DNA from 3 places in the Pradoshia sp. TA40_28 genome. Region 3 is predicted to be linked to each of the others. Evidence: a T-box and tRNA genes for the amino acid it is inferred to sense, from the RefSeq annotation. Region 3 holds a T-box; the other regions hold tRNA genes.
What was found. The T-box of region 3 lies ahead of argS (arginine--tRNA ligase). A T-box ahead of a tRNA ligase gene usually reads a tRNA of that ligase, here a tRNA-Arg.
Positions count from the first base shown of each region.

Region 1 (5,725 bases), on a different contig from region 3:
AGAAATGATGCCATCTACAATCCGAGATCTTTTCATCCCAATGTAGGTTTCCCCGGTGAAAATTAATTTTAGTTGATAAACTACACTAACAAAATACGGGATCAGATACGCTAATGTAGCAACGACCATTGCAAAATCGTAGGCTTCCATAATTGTCCCTGATATAGTGGAAAATAGAAAGAATTGAGTTAAAAGATTCGTAATTGTCAATGAGTTGACTGGGCTTCCCTTTTTATTGGTTTTACCGAAAAAGGCTGGGAATAGATTCGATTTAGCAGCCTGATAGGGAACTTCAGAGCTAACTACAATCCATCCGACCGTTGAACCAAATAATGAAATCAATGCTAGGAAACCTAGGATATAAGCGCCACTTGAACCAATTGCCGCCTGAAGAGCATCAACAAGTGGTTTTTGTGATTGTAGCAATTCTTCTTGTGATAGTGCCCCCATTGTTAACAGTGTTATACCAATATAAATGGCAATAGCGATAATCAGGCCAGTAATGGTTGCTTTTTTAACATCCGCCTGAGACTTTGCCCGATTCGATAACATAACAGCTGCTTCAACTCCGATAAAGGCCCAAAGAGTGGCAATGGCTGCATTATTGATTTGTCCACCTAATGAATAGGACGTGCCGGAAGCATCTATAAAATCTTTACCGTTCATCAAATTAGCAGAATCGAAGATAAATATTGTTACGACAATAAAGAGGGCAAATCCGAGTACTTTTGCGATGGTTGCCATCAAATTCATTTTTCCTGCACTATCGAAGCTTTTGCATAAAATAAAGTGAATTCCCCATAGCATAACTGTACAAACAGCAAAATTTAAAAATTTGCCTAGTTCCAGATCAAAATTGCCGCTTGAAAATAGGATGTACTGGCTCTGCATGATTGGGAAGAAAGTAGATAAATATCCGGCGAAAGAAATGATAACTGATGCCGTGGCAGCCCAGTTAGCAGCCCAATACCCCCAGGCAATACTGTAACCAGCAATTTTACCTTTCTTAGGTGAGCTAAACATAGCTTGTGCATAGCTTTGTGGTCCTGTTTTTAATTCGGGTTTTCTTACAGCCAAGTTTCCAAATACAAGAGCAATCATTAAGACCCCTGCTCCTGTTAAGATCCATGCCATAGTGGCTCCAATAGGACTTGAAACACCAGCCAGGTTCGCCGGCAGCATAAATATTCCTCCACCGACCATGTTGCCTACTACAAACATGGTTAAGATCCAAAATCCCCATTTTTTATTATTCATGATGAATGACTCCTTTGTTTTCAAGATAGGATAAACCATGCAAACCGTTGAAAAAACAGGATCCTGTTATAAACCTATACCCAATTTATCTATATTGTATGAAGGGTAGCTAATCGGTTGCTGGTCATGCATACACAGTTCGGATCACCTATATAAGCTCTTATCTAATTAATTTAATGACATTATCTTAACATCAAACCTTTACTTTGGTAAAGTGATAAACAATTAGAGAACTAAAATAAATACACGACTTTGAATGGAAATAAAAGGGTGAAAGAATTCGTTTCTCTTCATAGACAAAGAAAAAGTATGATAGCTAATCTTTTAGGGCAAATAAAAAAGCTGCCGATTAGATCGACAGCTCTTCGGGTTATGATTATTTTTTGTTTTCTTCAGTTACATTGCGAGTGATGATTTTATCAACTAAACCATACTCAAGGGCACGCTCAGCTGTCATAAAGTTATCACGCTCTGTATCGCGGGCGATGGTTTCAAGATCTTGGCCAGTACGTTCAGCTAAGATTTTATTTAAGCGTTCACGCATAAAGAGAATGCGTTTTGCAGCAATTTCAATCTCAGTTGCTTGTCCTTGTGCTCCACCAAGAGGTTGGTGAATCATGACTTCGCTGTTTGGTAAGGCAAAACGTTTACCTTTTTCACCTGCTGCAAGAAGGAAGGCGCCCATGGATGCAGCCATTCCGATACAAATAGTTGAAACTTTTGGCTTGATGTATTGCATTGTATCGTAGATTGCCATACCTGCTGTAATACTTCCACCTGGGCTGTTGATATAAAGATAAATATCTTTCTCAGGATTTTCAGTTTCAAGGAATAATAATTGAGCAACGATGGAGTTTGCAACATTGTCGTCAATAGCACTTCCAAGCATAATGATACGATCCTTTAACAAACGGGAATAAATGTCGTATGCGCGCTCCCCACGATTTGTTTGTTCAATAACTGTAGGAATTAAATTCATTTATTTCTCCTCCTTATATGTAAAAAAAATAATTAACACATTTAGCTTTGACTTTATCATACACTTTATGGTCAATAAAGGTCAAACAAAAGACGCTTACATTTACTATATGTTTTTTCGCCATGGCTGATGTCTCATTTATAGGGGTTAAGGACACAGTTTGAATGAAGAACAGCAGTTGATTGATTTATGTATAGAAGTAAAATAATCCCTGATATCCATCTTACCCAACATAAAGGCTTGTAAACCTAAGGAATAGTTCTTGCAAAAAGACTTTCCCTTCCTTATAATATAAATTTGTAGGCTAACATTTGCCCTCGTAGTTTAATGGATAGAACATAAGATTCCGGTTCTTACGATGGGGGTTCGATTCCCTCCGAGGGCGTATATAATTACTAGATAAGAAGTCCCTATGCTCGAGAAGAAGTCAGCATAGGGACTTTTTTTATTGTTTAACTCAAATCTGCTGTTGTTTCTTCAATAATTTGCAAAAACCCCTCTTTTTTCTTGCTCTGAGACTTTCTGTTTACTACTATTAATATAAGTGGATTGTAGAGTTTTTTGAAGGTGGGATACGACAAATAAAAGCAGAGCAGGATCAGTCTATTGCAAAGCAGCTGCTACAATCTTTTGGGATATTTATCTCAAGAAGGACAATCGCAATATATCTCAATCAGCTTCCTATTCCGTCCTCCTCAAAACGAAAACGTTATGAGCTTTAGTGAATAAATTAATTTAATAGGTAGATACTAGAAGGAGCAGGGGGAAGAAAAGTGAGTGTACCAATCATTCATTTCTATACAAAAAAGAATTGCCCGTTATGTGAAGAGGCAAAGGATCTTTTAAAGCTCCTGCAGAGAGAAATAACGTTTACTCTTCTGGAAGTCGATATCTATTCCAATGATAAGTTATTGGAACAATATGGGCTTATGATCCCTGTAGTCGAGATAAATGGTCAAGTTATTCAATACGGTCATGTAAATCTAGATGAGATTCGTTGCTATTTAACGTGATGTTCACATTTACATTCTTGCAACTATTCGAAACTCCTGATAGAATGGAATTACATCAGGAGCTATTTTTTTACATAATCAGGGACACCAAATGTCTCGCTAGGACATAAAATGACCAATGTATATTAAAGGAGTTTGAAGGGTATGGATGGAATGCTCCATTTACAGAAGAAATTAATTCCGGATATATTTGAGGTCATGCAAAAAAGATACAACATCCTAAGGACTATTCGCACCTTACAACCGGTTGGCAGACGCAGTTTATCGCTGACGCTAAACATCACAGAGCGTACTTTGCGCAGCGAGGTAGAATTTTTGAAAGATCAAAAACTTATCCTTATTGCAAGCTCAGGAATGACGGTTACAAAAGAAGGTGAAGAGATTCTGGATCATCTTGGTGGTGTAATAAGGCAATTATCGGGTATAGATGATATGGAGCGCCTTTTACAGGAAAAGCTTAATTTAGAGAAAATCATCATCGTTAACGGTGATAGCGATCACTCCCCGTGGGTTATAGATGAACTTGGACGTGCAGGTGCATCGCGTATGAAAAGTCTTCTAACGGGTAAAAATATCATTGCTGTGACAGGTGGAACAACAATGGCTGCAATAGGCAGAATGTTGCCGAGTGTATCCGAACTTCCTAATGTGGATGATATTTTGTTTGTACCAGCGAGAGGTGGTCTTGGTAAAGGTGTGCAGTATCAAGCCAACACAGTATGTGAACAAATGGCTGAAAAGATGCATTCACGATATCGTGTCCTGTATGTACCGGACAATCTTAGCGAAACAGCGTACAATACGCTAACCAGTGAACCTGCTATACATGAAGTATTGGAACTGTTGGAATCAGCCAATATTGTTCTTCATGGTATAGGAGAGGCCAAAACAATGGCCGAAAGAAGGAAATCATCCGATGATAGTCTCCAGGAATTAACAAATAAAAAAGCAATTGGAGAAGCATTTGGATATTATTACGATGAAAATGGCAACATAATACAGAAAGTCCATACAATCGGCCTTCAATTAGATGATCTGGTTAATGCGGAACATGTTATCGCGGTTGCCGGAGGAGCCTCAAAAGCAAAGGCGATAAAAGCCTATATTAAAATGGCACCTAAAAAACCGATTTTAATTACGGATGAAGGTGCAGCAATTCAGTTACTTAAGGGATAACACCCTTTTGAATATAATTTAAAATCTATTTCTAAGATTCCAAAAGGAGGAACCTTCTAATGGCAGTAAAATTAGGTATTAATGGTTTTGGTAGAATTGGACGTATCGTATTCCGTGCGGCGTTAAATAATCCGGAAGTAGAAGTTGTAGCAGTTAACGATTTAACTGATGCAAAAATGCTTGCGCATCTTTTAAAATATGATTCAGTTCATGGAACTTTAGATCAAGATGTAACAGTTGACGGAGACTACTTAGTAGTTGCTGGACAACGTGTAAAAGTTCTTGCTGAAAGAGATCCAGCTCAACTTGGTTGGGGAGATCTTGGAGTAGATATCGTTGTAGAATCTACTGGACGTTTCACTAAACGCGCAGATGCTGCAAAACACCTTGAAGCTGGCGCTAAAAAAGTTATCATTTCTGCACCTGCATCTGATGAAGATATCACAATCGTTATGGGTGTTAACGAAGATAAATATGACGCAGCTAACCATGATGTAATTTCTAATGCATCTTGTACTACAAACTGCTTGGCTCCATTTGCAAAAGTATTGAACGATAACTTCGGTATCAAACGCGGAATGATGACTACAATTCATTCTTACACAAATGACCAACAAATCTTAGACTTGCCACACAAAGACTACCGTCGTGCTCGTGCTGCTGCTGAAAGCATGATCCCTACAACTACTGGTGCTGCTAAAGCTGTTGCTCTAGTATTACCTGAATTGAAAGGTAAATTGAACGGTATGGCTATGCGTGTGCCAACTCCAAACGTTTCTGTTGTTGACCTTGTTGCTGAATTAGAAAAAGAAGCAACTGCAGAAGAAATCAATGCAGCATTGAAAGCAGCTGCTGAAGGTGAATTAAAAGGAATTCTTGAGTACAGCGAACTTCCATTAGTATCTCGTGACTACAATGGAACTACTCAATCTTCTACTATTGATGCTCTTTCTACAATGGTTATGGAAGGCAACATGGTTAAAGTACTTTCTTGGTACGATAACGAAACTGGTTACTCCAACCGTGTAGTTGATCTTGCAGCTTACATTGCTAAAAAAGGTCTTTAATTCTTTAGTAGTGAGAAACTGATTTTAACGGTATAATGAATGTGTTTCAGGGGGAGAGGGGAAGATTCCCCTTTCCTCTTGTTTTTATTTTAACGGCAATTAATCAGAGTTTGGGCAGACCTGATTAAGTCTTTAGCTGGTCCCTTATTTTAAAGGAGGTTCATTTAAGTGAACAAAAAATCGATTAAAGACATTGATGTACAAGGAAAAAAAGTATTTTGCCGCGTTGACTT
Region 1 covers NZ_JCATZO010000001.1:377,742-383,466, forward strand. Annotated here, with positions in the region: gene AC58NB_RS01715 (amino acid permease) at 1-1,257, opposite strand, end outside; gene clpP (ATP-dependent Clp endopeptidase proteolytic subunit ClpP) at 1,634-2,236, opposite strand; tRNA gene AC58NB_RS01725 (tRNA-Arg) at 2,550-2,621, shown strand; gene AC58NB_RS01730 (RNA polymerase factor sigma-54) at 2,842-2,958, shown strand; gene AC58NB_RS01735 (glutaredoxin family protein) at 3,010-3,249, shown strand; gene AC58NB_RS01740 (sugar-binding transcriptional regulator) at 3,394-4,425, shown strand; gene gap (type I glyceraldehyde-3-phosphate dehydrogenase) at 4,485-5,492, shown strand; gene AC58NB_RS01750 (phosphoglycerate kinase) at 5,661-5,725, shown strand, end outside.
Region 1: it encodes a tRNA-Arg, which carries the amino acid that the T-box ahead of argS (arginine--tRNA ligase) is inferred to sense. The anticodon was not compared.

Region 2 (5,725 bases), on a different contig from region 3:
GGAGAAGGTGAATATGAAAACCGTTTTAATTGCTACCAAAAATAAAGGAAAAGCAAAAGAATTTGAAGCTTTATTTTCCCCGAAAGGGATAAAGGTTATAACCTTGTTGGATATTGAAAATGCAATCGATGTGGAAGAGACGGGAAGTACGTTTGAAGAGAATGCTCTTTTAAAGGCAAATGCTATTTCTGAGCTACTGAATATGCCTGTTCTCTCTGATGACTCTGGTTTGATCATTGATGCGTTGAATGGCCGTCCAGGTATTTTTTCAGCCCGTTATGCAGGACCTGAAAAAGATGACCGGGCCAATTATGAAAAGATTCTCGAAGAATTAAAGGGTGTTCCCGCTGAAAAACGAACTGCACGTTTTTATTGTGCGATTGCATTGGTTGGACCGAATATGGACCCAATTACGGTATCTGGAACATGTGAGGGAACCATTGCTGAGGCTCCGGATGGCGTAAATGGCTTTGGATATGATCCTGTATTCTTTGTGCCGGAAAAACAAACAACGATGGCTAACCTGAAAGCGGAAGAAAAAAATAAAATCAGCCATCGTGCGAATGCTTTGAGAGAATTAGAAAAAGTAATAAATGAAAAAGCGGATGAATTCCTATGAAATGTTTAATTGTCAGTGACAGTCATGGCTTAGAGGAAGAATTGAACGTTTTGCATGAGAGACATAAAGATGAGGTGGATTTGTTTATTCATTGCGGCGATTCAGAGCTATCACGTGATGATCGAGTTATTCAGGGTTACCAAACTGTGCGGGGAAATTGTGATTTCGGCGAAGATTTTCCGGAAGATTTAACTGCACATCTTGAAGACTGGTCGATACTCGTGACACATGGGCATTTATACAATATTAAATCTACGCTGATGAATATTAGCTTGAAAGGGAAAGAACTGGGTGCAAATGTCATCTGTTTTGGCCACTCGCATGTAGCAGGAGCTGAAAACATTGATAACTGCCTATATATTAATCCCGGAAGCATTCGTCTGCCAAGAGGAAGTCAGTATAAAACCTATGTCATTCTAGAAAAACAAGGCCAGAATGCGATCGTTGATTTTTACACGCTGTCGGGGGAAAAATTACCAGGCTGGCAATTGAAAACAACACTTTCCTAAATTCAAAAAAAGTTGTATAGTAAGTGAAGGGAATATTCAGATCAGGATTGTGAGTATCCCTTCCCTTCACTACTAAAAACTTTTAAAAAACTTTTTTAAAAAAGTTATTGACTTAAAAAGAAAGTGATTATATAATAATAAATGTCTTAAGGACAACGTAAAAAAATTATAACATGTCCCAGTAGCTCAGCTGGATAGAGCAACGGCCTTCTAAGCCGTCGGTCGGGAGTTCGAATCTCTCCTGGGACGCTAACTAAAGAAAGAGGCAAAACCTTTATAAAGGGTTTTGCCTCTTTTGCATTTTATAAGATGGATTAACTACCCCTTCGTTTAGAACTATATAAAGGAAAGGCTGGATGGGAACCTTTTGTGATGATTTCTGTGATAATTGTAGACAAGATACTGCTATAGATAAGTCCGTTATCTCCATAGGCTAATAGAAAATGGCAGTGAGGAAATTCATCATATTGACCGATAAGAGGAAGTCCATCATGTGTACCGCCATAAAAGGCTCCAAGATAATATTCAGGTTCAACTCTTATGTTGGGAAATAGTTTGTTAAATTCTTCAATCAGTTTCTTTTTTTTATGAATAATTTTTGAATCACGATTCTCAGGATAGATTGTGTTTTCGTCCAGTCCTCCAATGATAATCCGGTTATCTGCAGTTGTGCGCATATAGATATATGGGCGTGCTGTTTCCCAAATTAATGTTTGCTTGTACCATTCAGATTGCTGAAGATTCTCAACCGGTTTGGTAATAACAGCATATGAGCTGGTCAGAAGACAATCTTTATCTTTTTTAAACTCAAGCCCTTCGTAGCCAGCAGCAATGATAACATTTTTTGCTGTAATGGAATGATTGCGATCAGTATGAAATATAGCATGATCATCAGTGAATTCTTTCCTTGTTATTTTTGTATCCTCAAATATTTGTACGCCATTTTGATGAGCTGCCTGAAGCAGGCCGTGATTATATTTAAATGGGTTAATTTCCCCGTCCTTATGAATATACAAGGCTGATTGTTTGGAGAAAGGGTATCGCTCTTTAATTTGTTCTTCGTTAAGCAAATCCACATCAAAGCCGTGCTTGGCCAAATATTTGTATTCATTTTGTAATTTCTCCTCTCCTTGAGGATCGCTGGCATAATAGAGACTATCCCTTCGTTTAAACTCGGAATCTATATTTAGTTTTTTCGACGTTGCTTCAATTTCAGATATGGCTTGTTCACATAATTTTGTATGGTAAATGGCTGATTCTTCACTAAAGGAATGGACCAATTCGAACAACATCTTATCTCCTAAGTATTGAAGGAGGGCGGTGTTGGTCATTGTGCTGCCGGTGCCAATCCTTCGTTTATCTACTACTGCTACCTTAAGTCCTTTATTGCATAAAAGGTATGCGCACTGAGCCCCTGAACTTCCTCCACCAATAATCAGAACATCACAAATTAGATTTTCCTCCAAGGGTGGGTATGAAGGAGGATCAGGATAAGTTGTTTGCCAATAAAATTTGCCATTCTGTAGATTCATAATTCTTGCTCCTTTAAATAGGGATGATTTGCATAGAATTCCCTCGTGAAATCAAAATATTCCCGTAGTAAAATGCCGAGTTATGATATGGATTGAAATGTGAAGAATTGCAACATATCACTTTATAATCTGAATAAGTAAAAAAGAAACAACCCTCTGATAAAGATAAGAGGGTGTTTCTAATTAATCAATGTAAACAGATCTCACTAAGGTACGTATAGATTCTTCTCCGTTAGGGTGTTTGGTCGTGATATCAATCGTCATATTATATACACCGGGTGTCGGAACCTTTGGCAGTGTAGCAGAGAAATCGGCTCCGATAGTGGCCTTCGGCAAGATGTCTTGTGTTAACTCAACCCCATCTTTATCAATTACTTTAATAGTCATACTACTTGTTTTTGCATTTTTAGGAGTGTGAATGGTGAATCCAGTTTGCTCTGCTTTGCCTGTTCCGGACATCTCTAGTTTATATACATCCTTTTCGTCAAAGGTAGAGGCCAATAGATAGGCATCATCCGCTTCCTTTGCTTGTATTTGTACAGCCCATATACCAGGGGTGAAGTCTTTATTATTAAAGGTATATAAGCTAGCACCGGAAAAGAGCATCTGATCGACAATCGGCTTGGAGGCGGGAACGACGGTACCATTCGGTGAAATTAATTCAATACCTGTAGATGAGCGGGCCGTATAGATCGAGATTCTACCGGTTGTTTTTTCTGGGATATAGATCTCTTTTTTTACAAGTTGACTTTTGGCTAAGGCATCCCCATGAATGTAGTGGGAAGATGTGTTTTGGATGGCCGCTTCATATTGATTGGGAAGATCGGTTGTGATTTTAGTTTGTGTGACAGTAGCCGTACGCAAGTAAGGTTCAATTCGTGAAAATACCTTAGAGCCCATTCGGATATTATCATGGTCAATCGAGCTATCCGTGAACAGATGTGTACCGTAGGGTAGTTTGGAGCTTGTTTCGGTGACCAATCCATCATTAGCACCGTAGGAAGATAAATAGGCACCTCCTAAGGATAGAGCAGATAAAGCCGGTCCATGGTCCGTTCCTGCCACGGTATAGTATTTATTCTTGTTTCTGTTCGTATGGCCGTCTGTGACAGAACGGAATCTGGCCATTTCGCCAACCTGTAAAGAGTAAGTTCCGGCATCATTTTGACCTAGCAAATCCCCAAGCCAACCTGCATACCAGCTATTTGATAAGTCTGCCAGCTCCGAGCCACGATGTGGTGAGCCTAATGTGATGACCCTGCCAACATAGGGGTGGGCACCATAATGGATAAGCGCTGCCTGAGTATCTGGTCCGCCTTTGCTGTGAGCGATGATGTTGACTTTCTGACCGTCAAAGTGGCGCGAGATATCGGCCAGCATCGATGCAAGCAATTCTCCGTTCGTATACTGATTTTCTGACCCGTTTCCGGCTGCATCATACAGCTGAACAAAAGCAGTTTGGTATCCGGCTTCATACGCCTTTGTATACATATCATTCACGCCATGATATTCCGTTTCACCGTACCAACTGGTTGAACTGCCATTTTTCCCTTGGATAAAAACAATCGGAGGTTTTGCAGAGTTATAATTTGGCGGCTTATCACCCAAGAACCATTGGCCCGGTGTAAAGGTTTCGTCAGGTGGCTTTAGCTTACCGGCTATGACTTTGGTAGGCTGGCTGAGGGGCAGAAAAAGTAGAGCTGCTGATAATATAACTCCAAATTGCTTCTTGACACTATTTTTCATAATATTCCTCCATTCAAGTGAGGTTTTAATACAAAAATTCTATGATGACTTAAGGCTGCTTATTCTGGAGCAAATGGCTCAAAGGATATCATAAGTTTTAATGTGGGTTTGTTGCTAGATTCATAGAGGGCTTCTACTGTTTGATGAATTACATTTATCAAAAAAGTGTTAGTACGAGGCGGTTAAGTCTGCTCTTATTCTTTTAAATATACATCATTATCAAATAAAAACACAAAATTGTTTTATTTTTTAAAAGAGTCGGGTTAAATTTACTGGTGTGATTAGATAGTAAGTAGGCTTATAGTTCGATTCTCTACTAAAGTCATTGATCAAAGGGGATGATAACCTTATCTTTCTAATGCTAAGTAGTGAATTGAGATAGGTATTTTCTGATTAACCTATGGAGGGGGGAGAAGTAAGCAAGGATGTTGGGTGCTTCATTACTGTGTTCAGTCATTTTTATTGGCATATTTTTAAGAAGAAAAAAAGGTTGCCCTTAAGCGCTTAAGCACTTTGACAACCTTTCTTCTGCAAATTAATGAGAGTGTTTCATATTCTCTTCAAGTGCGCTTGCAACCTTTTGGAACTCTTCGTCACTCTCGATTTCGTGAAGTTCACCGTCTTCGTCAATTTTGAAGAAGAATATTTCCATATCTTCTTCTGTTTCGCGTTTAATTTCTTCTACAAGGCCGGCAACTGCATATTCAGAATCATCTATCTCTAGTGTGCCAAGTACTTCAATTTCTTCCTCTTGCCCATTTTCGCCTTCTAATATGAGGATTTCTCCTACTTCAATTTTAGCCATTTGATTACTCCTTTATCCTATTACTTGTCCGCTTAGTATATCGATTATTGAAATGAAAAACAACTATTGAGTCATTAGGATTTATTGTAGCCAAAATGCTTGTTCAAGCAATATTATTTGTTTATCACGAATTCCTTGTTACTATTAAATGGAAACTTTATTATGAAAGGATTCAAACAAATCATGTCAAATACACTTGTTAATATAAATATACCTGTTTCAGTATTAAATTTAGCACCTATTCGAAAAGGTCAGGATTCAAAAGGTGCGATTGATTCTATGGTGGATCTTGCGCAGGCTACGGAGAAAATGGGATATAAGCGGTACTGGGTGGCTGAGCACCATAATACACCGACTATGGTTAGTTCTGCGACGTCCATATTAATTAAACATATTTTGGAACACACAGATCAAATAGAGGTGGGATCCGGTGGAATTATGTTGCCTAATCATTCCCCGTTAGTTGTTGCCGAGCAATTTGGTACGATGGCTACAATTTATCCTAATCGATTAA
Region 2 covers NZ_JCATZO010000003.1:235,098-240,822, reverse strand. Annotated here, with positions in the region: gene AC58NB_RS05265 (XTP/dITP diphosphatase) at 14-619, shown strand; gene AC58NB_RS05260 (metallophosphoesterase family protein) at 616-1,128, shown strand; tRNA gene AC58NB_RS05255 (tRNA-Arg) at 1,304-1,377, shown strand; gene AC58NB_RS05250 (NAD(P)/FAD-dependent oxidoreductase) at 1,443-2,660, opposite strand; gene AC58NB_RS05245 (lipase family alpha/beta hydrolase) at 2,844-4,406, opposite strand; gene AC58NB_RS05240 (DUF1292 domain-containing protein) at 4,942-5,211, opposite strand; gene AC58NB_RS05235 (LLM class flavin-dependent oxidoreductase) at 5,374-5,725, shown strand, end outside.
Region 2: it encodes a tRNA-Arg, which carries the amino acid that the T-box ahead of argS (arginine--tRNA ligase) is inferred to sense. The anticodon was not compared.

Region 3 (5,725 bases):
TCTACTGAACAATACATATAAGTGGGTGTTCGAATGAAAGCTAAGGCAATTCAATTATTAAGACAGGTTGATCTATTTTCATGCTTATCAGAAAAAGAGATAAAGGAACTGGAGCCGTTCTTATATGAAAGAACATATAAGAAAGGACAATATCTATTTGTTGAGGGGGATCCTAGACTTAGGATTTATATACTGCTTGATGGTTTTGTTATGCTTGAAAAATCGAACCAAGAGGGTAGTTTATTATATACAAGTTATGTGAAGAAGAATACAGTTTTCCCTTATATGGGCTTATTTGAAAATGAAGAGTATAGACATAGTGCCATCGCAGAAACAGATATTCGAGTCTTTTATATGGTGGCGGATGCTTTTGAAAGTGTTGTCGCTAAAAATAAAGTTCTCCTCAAAAAAGTTATTCTTCAAATCAATGAACTGCTTGCGTTACAAGAAAATAGAATTAAAAATGTCATGACCCCAAGTGCTCATACAAGAGTATTAAATACCATTAACTATTTGATGAATGATCTTGGAGAAAGAGAATCGGATTTAATTCGTATTAATTGTCCGATTACGACCACAAAAATTTCAGTTATGTCCGGAACTTCGAGAGAAACTGTTAGTATGGTCGTCAATAGATTAAAGAAGGATCAGGTCCTATCCATAAAAGATCGAATGCTTCATATACATAAACCGGAATACTTTGGAAAGGAAGTTATTTGAGGAAAATTTATGAACGGATTAATTGATAATTCCTTCATTCCCCTTCTATAATAGGAATATTATACTAAGGGGGTGGAGTATATTATGATAAAAATCTCCTATCACACATTGGGAGCAGCTACTTTTATTTTGGGATTAGTATTACAGTTAAAGTGGCCGGGTCAGGATGAGACCATAGGTAACCAGCTGTTTCAATCTTACTCTATTCCTATTGAAGGAGAGATAGGAATCTCTTATGTTTGGATTTTCTCTCTCATCATACAGGTCAGTGGAATTCTGCTATTTTTGAAATGGTTTTCTGAGGAGCACCCTCAAATTTTAAAGAAGTATACGCGATTTGAACCTGTTTTCCTCGCTGTTTTGCTGTTCGCTATTCCTTATGTATGTAATAGTCTATTAAGTACTTCAGCCAAAACCTATGTATATGCTGCGGAGAATGGAACTAATGCTATAGAATATGTGGAAAATGAGAGTACAATAAAAAAAGCCACAGAAGATGGTTTGTACGAATGTAAAATCATCCTTAAAAATTATGAACATCAATCACAAAAGATCATATTGAAATTCCCTATTTCTGAATCCTTAAAGAAAGAAAAGAAAGTGGCTGCTTATTTACAGGTACATGAGAAGAAGGAAATTACCGTTCGATTTTCAGCTGACGAATTAGTTGAAATGGAAGGGATACCTGAATTCATTATTCAATCATAGTAGAGTATTAGTTTAATAACACTCTAAAAAACATGAAAAATCGGAGAAACGTGTATAAATCAACGTTTCTCCGATTTTTGTTTTACTAAAATATCCTGGGACTAGATCCTTGGAGTTACATTTCTTGCGGTGCTTCCATTCCTAATAAACGCATACCTTCTTCAAGAACGATAGTAATCGATTTTATTAAGGCTAATCGATTTTGCAAATCGCTATCAGTCTCTAATATCCGTACATGTCCGTAATAGCGGTTAAAAGATTGAGCTAAATCAATCAAGTATTTAGCAATAATGGATGGTTCCATTCTTTCGAAAGCCCGTCCAATCATAGAAGGAAATGCCAGTAAAAGCTTCACAATATCAAAGCTGTACTCATCAGATAAACCTGCTGTGTCACTAGCAGGATAGGAAGCTTTTCTGAGAATGGAATGAGCTCGGGCATTTGTATATTGTAAATAGGGACCGGTTTCTCCTTCAAACTTCAAGATGTCTTCAAGAGAGAATTCGATATTATTCATCCGGTCATTTTTCAAATCGTTAAAAATAACTGCTCCAACGCCTACTTGTCTTGCAACCTCATTTTTATTTTTTAAATCTGGATTTTTATTCTCAATATTTTTACCGGCAAGCTCTATGGAATTTGCCAACACTTCTTCAAGCAGGACAACTCTGCCTTTACGGGTCGACATTTTCTTACCGTCTTTCGTAATCATGCCGAATGGTACATGTTCTATTTGGTCAGCCCAGTCAAATCCAAGTTTCTTTAAGACAGCTTTTAGTTGTTTAAAATGCAAGGACTGTTCATTTCCGACAACATATACTGCTTTGGCAAACTGATAGGTGCGATGACGATAAAGTGCAGCTGATAGGTCCCGGGTAACATATAGAGTAGCTCCATCTGATTTTTTGATTAAACAAGGTGTTAAGCCTTCTTCATCTAATCTGACAACCATGGCTCCCTGATCTTCTATAAGTAAGCCGCTATTTTCAATTAATTCCACGACCTCTGCCATTTTATCATTATAAAAAGCTTCCCCGTTAAAAGAGTCGAATTGGATGCCGAGCAGTTTGTATATTTTTTCAAATTCCTTCAGAGATTCATCTCTGAACCATTCCCATAATTCTGTTGCTTCTTGATTTCCATCTTCAAGCTTTTTGAACCAGTCACGTCCCTGTTGTTCAAGCTCAGGGTTGTCTTCCGCTTTTTCATGGAATGTAATATATAGTTTTAAAAGCTCGCTGATGGGACTCTCTCTTACTTTTTGTTCATTTCCCCAAGCTTGATAGGCAACAATCAATTTGCCGAATTGTGTGCCCCAATCGCCAATATGATTAATTTTAACGGGAGTATATCCGCATTTTTCAATAATATTAGCTAAGGAGGCGCCAATCACGGTTGAGCGTAGATGCCCCATAGAAAAGGGTTTGGCGATATTAGGTGAAGACAGATCAATCGCGACGTTTTCCCCATTGCCAATTGCAAGTGAACCATAATGATGTTGTTCAGTTAATATTCTATTAATCACTTTTTCACTAATGGTCTTTTTATCGAGAAAAAAGTTAACATATGGCCCAATAGCTCTTACATCTTCATATCGATCATCTTTTAAGCTTTCAGCCAATGATTGGGCAATTTTCTGAGGCGATTGCTTCCATTGCTTTGCCAAAGCAAAGCAGGGAAATGCCAAGTCACCGTGCGCTTTATTCTTGGGTATTTCAATCAAAGATAAGCATGTCTCAAGTGCTAAATCATCCTTGGTTAGTTCATTAATATGAGAAGCCACATCCATTTTAATATCCATACTTTTAACCTCCAATGTTAAAATAATAAAAAAAGCCCGTCTCTTAATAATTATTAAGAGACGAGCTTGTAAACCCGCGGTACCACTCTGCTTGTTCTAATGAACCACCTTATCTTTATAACGGAAAGACCGGCCCAAACTACTAAAAGATGTTCGAATGAGCATTTCAGAAGCGCGTTCCTTAAAATCACCAATACCAGGCTCCCACTACTCCCGGCTCGCTATAATCTGTATTTTAAGTACTATTCTTCCTCAAAAATTGTATCAATATTTATTTATATACGAATAGTATAAATGGTCTAAAAAGAATGTCAATATATACTATGATTTTTGGAGGATTAACTTGCTCATTACTGCACAAATAGGTATACAATAGAATTATAATACTTGGCGAAGGGAGTATTCTACTATCATGAATAAAGAGAAAAGGCTGGCTATTATTAAGCAAGTAATCCAGAATAATGAGATTAAAACTCAGGAGCAGCTGGTTGAAGAATTATCAAAGCAAGGATTACATATTACTCAAGCTACCATTTCCAGAGATATTCGGGAATTAAGCTTAGTAAAATATCCATCGAAGACCGGTGGGACGAAATATGGCTTTATTGGGGAGCATAAGTACAATGATACAATGAAACTCCGGAAAAAAATGCAGGATGCCCTACTGAATATAGAAAGAATTGAATATTTTATTATCATTAAAGCATTACCAGGTCATGCACACTCATTTGGAGCCATTTTAGATGAGCTTGATTGGGATGAAAAAGCAGCAACGATATGCGGGAATGACACATGTATGATTATTTGTCGGACAGTTACTCAAGCAGAGGTGCTGGAAGAAAGACTAAAATCGATTGCAAATTTGTAAGAAAAATATTTTAAACATTTAGAGTATTTTATGCATGAAAATATACATACATTTATCCTGTTAAGTAGGTATTGTGAAGAGATTATTAAATATTCATACAAGAAATAGTTTATTTAAAGAGATTTATGTGAAGATTTACACATTATTTATGTGAAAAATCTCACATATCTTTTTTTTCACTCCTGTACACTAAAAATGTAAGAAAAATAAGGTGTGCAGGAGGAAAGGCAAGATGACAAATCCAATTCATGTTACTTCTGAAATTGGTACGTTAAAAACAGTTATGTTAAAGCGTCCTGGAAAAGAAGTAGAAAATCTTACTCCAGAATATCTGGAGAGGCTATTATTTGATGATATCCCGTATTTGCCGATTATTCAGGAAGAGCACGATTATTTTGCTAATACATTAAGAGATCAAGGAGTAGAAGTATTATACCTTGAAAAGCTAGTTGCTGAATCGTTAACAAATCCTGAAGTGAAAGAAGAATTTGTTAGTCGTATGCTGGAAGAAAGTAACGCAAAGGTACAGGGTACTTTCGAAAACCTTAAAGAGTACTTATTATCTTTTTCAAATGAAGATATGATAGAAAAAATTATGTCTGGTATCCGTAAAAATGAACTGGAAATCAGCAAAAGAAAACATCTGTATGAATTAATGGAAGACCATTATCCATTCTATACAGATCCAATGCCAAACCTTTATTTTACGCGTGACCCGGCAGCGGCAATTGGAAATGGGTTAACGATTAATAACATGCGTGAGCCTGCAAGACGCAGAGAATCCATGTTTATGGAGTACATTATTAAACATCATCCAAGATTTGCTGGTAAAGATGTTCCTGTATGGCTTGACCGTACTTATAATAACCCGATTGAGGGTGGAGATGAGCTGGTATTAAGCCCAGAAGTAGTCGCAATTGGAGTTTCAGCCAGAACTTCCGCTAAAGCAATCGAAAAGTTTGCATTGAACATCTTGAATAAACAGGAGCAATTCAAGAAAGTAGTCGCTATTGAAATACCAAAAACTCGTGCATTTATGCATCTGGATACTGTATTTACAATGGTAGATTACAATAAATTTACGATGCACCCAATGATTCAAGGACCTGGCGGAAAAATGAATATCTATATTCTTGAAAAAGGTGCTGATGAGAATTCAGTATCCATTACTCACCGTACAGATCTTAAAGAAACTTTGAGAGAAGTACTTGAATTGCCTGAGCTTGAAATCATTCTTTGCGGTGATGGAGATGAAATCGCAGCTCCACGTGAACAGTGGAATGATGGCTCCAACACATTAGCGATTGCACCAGGTGTGGTTGTTACATATGATCGAAACCAAGTGTCAAATAGAGTCCTTCGTGAACATGGTGTCAAGGTTATTGAGATCAAAAGCTCGGAATTGGCTCGCGGTCGTGGGGGCCCACGCTGCATGAGTATGCCGCTTGTACGTGAAGATATTTAATCAATAGATAGAAGTCAGTTATCTTTGGAAGGAGAAGTTGTAATGATTAAAACAAGACCAGATCTTAAAGGTAGAAGTTTCTTGGCTGAAAAAGATTTCACTGAAGAAGAATTCTTACACATGATTAATTTTGCCGCTGAGTTAAAAGAAAAGAAAAAACAAG
Region 3 covers NZ_JCATZO010000010.1:37,811-43,535, forward strand. Annotated here, with positions in the region: gene AC58NB_RS13565 (Crp/Fnr family transcriptional regulator) at 34-720, shown strand; gene AC58NB_RS13570 (hypothetical protein) at 805-1,428, shown strand; gene argS (arginine--tRNA ligase) at 1,544-3,229, opposite strand; T-box leader at 3,283-3,494, opposite strand; gene argR (arginine repressor) at 3,642-4,097, shown strand; gene arcA (arginine deiminase) at 4,330-5,562, shown strand; gene argF (ornithine carbamoyltransferase) at 5,605-5,725, shown strand, end outside.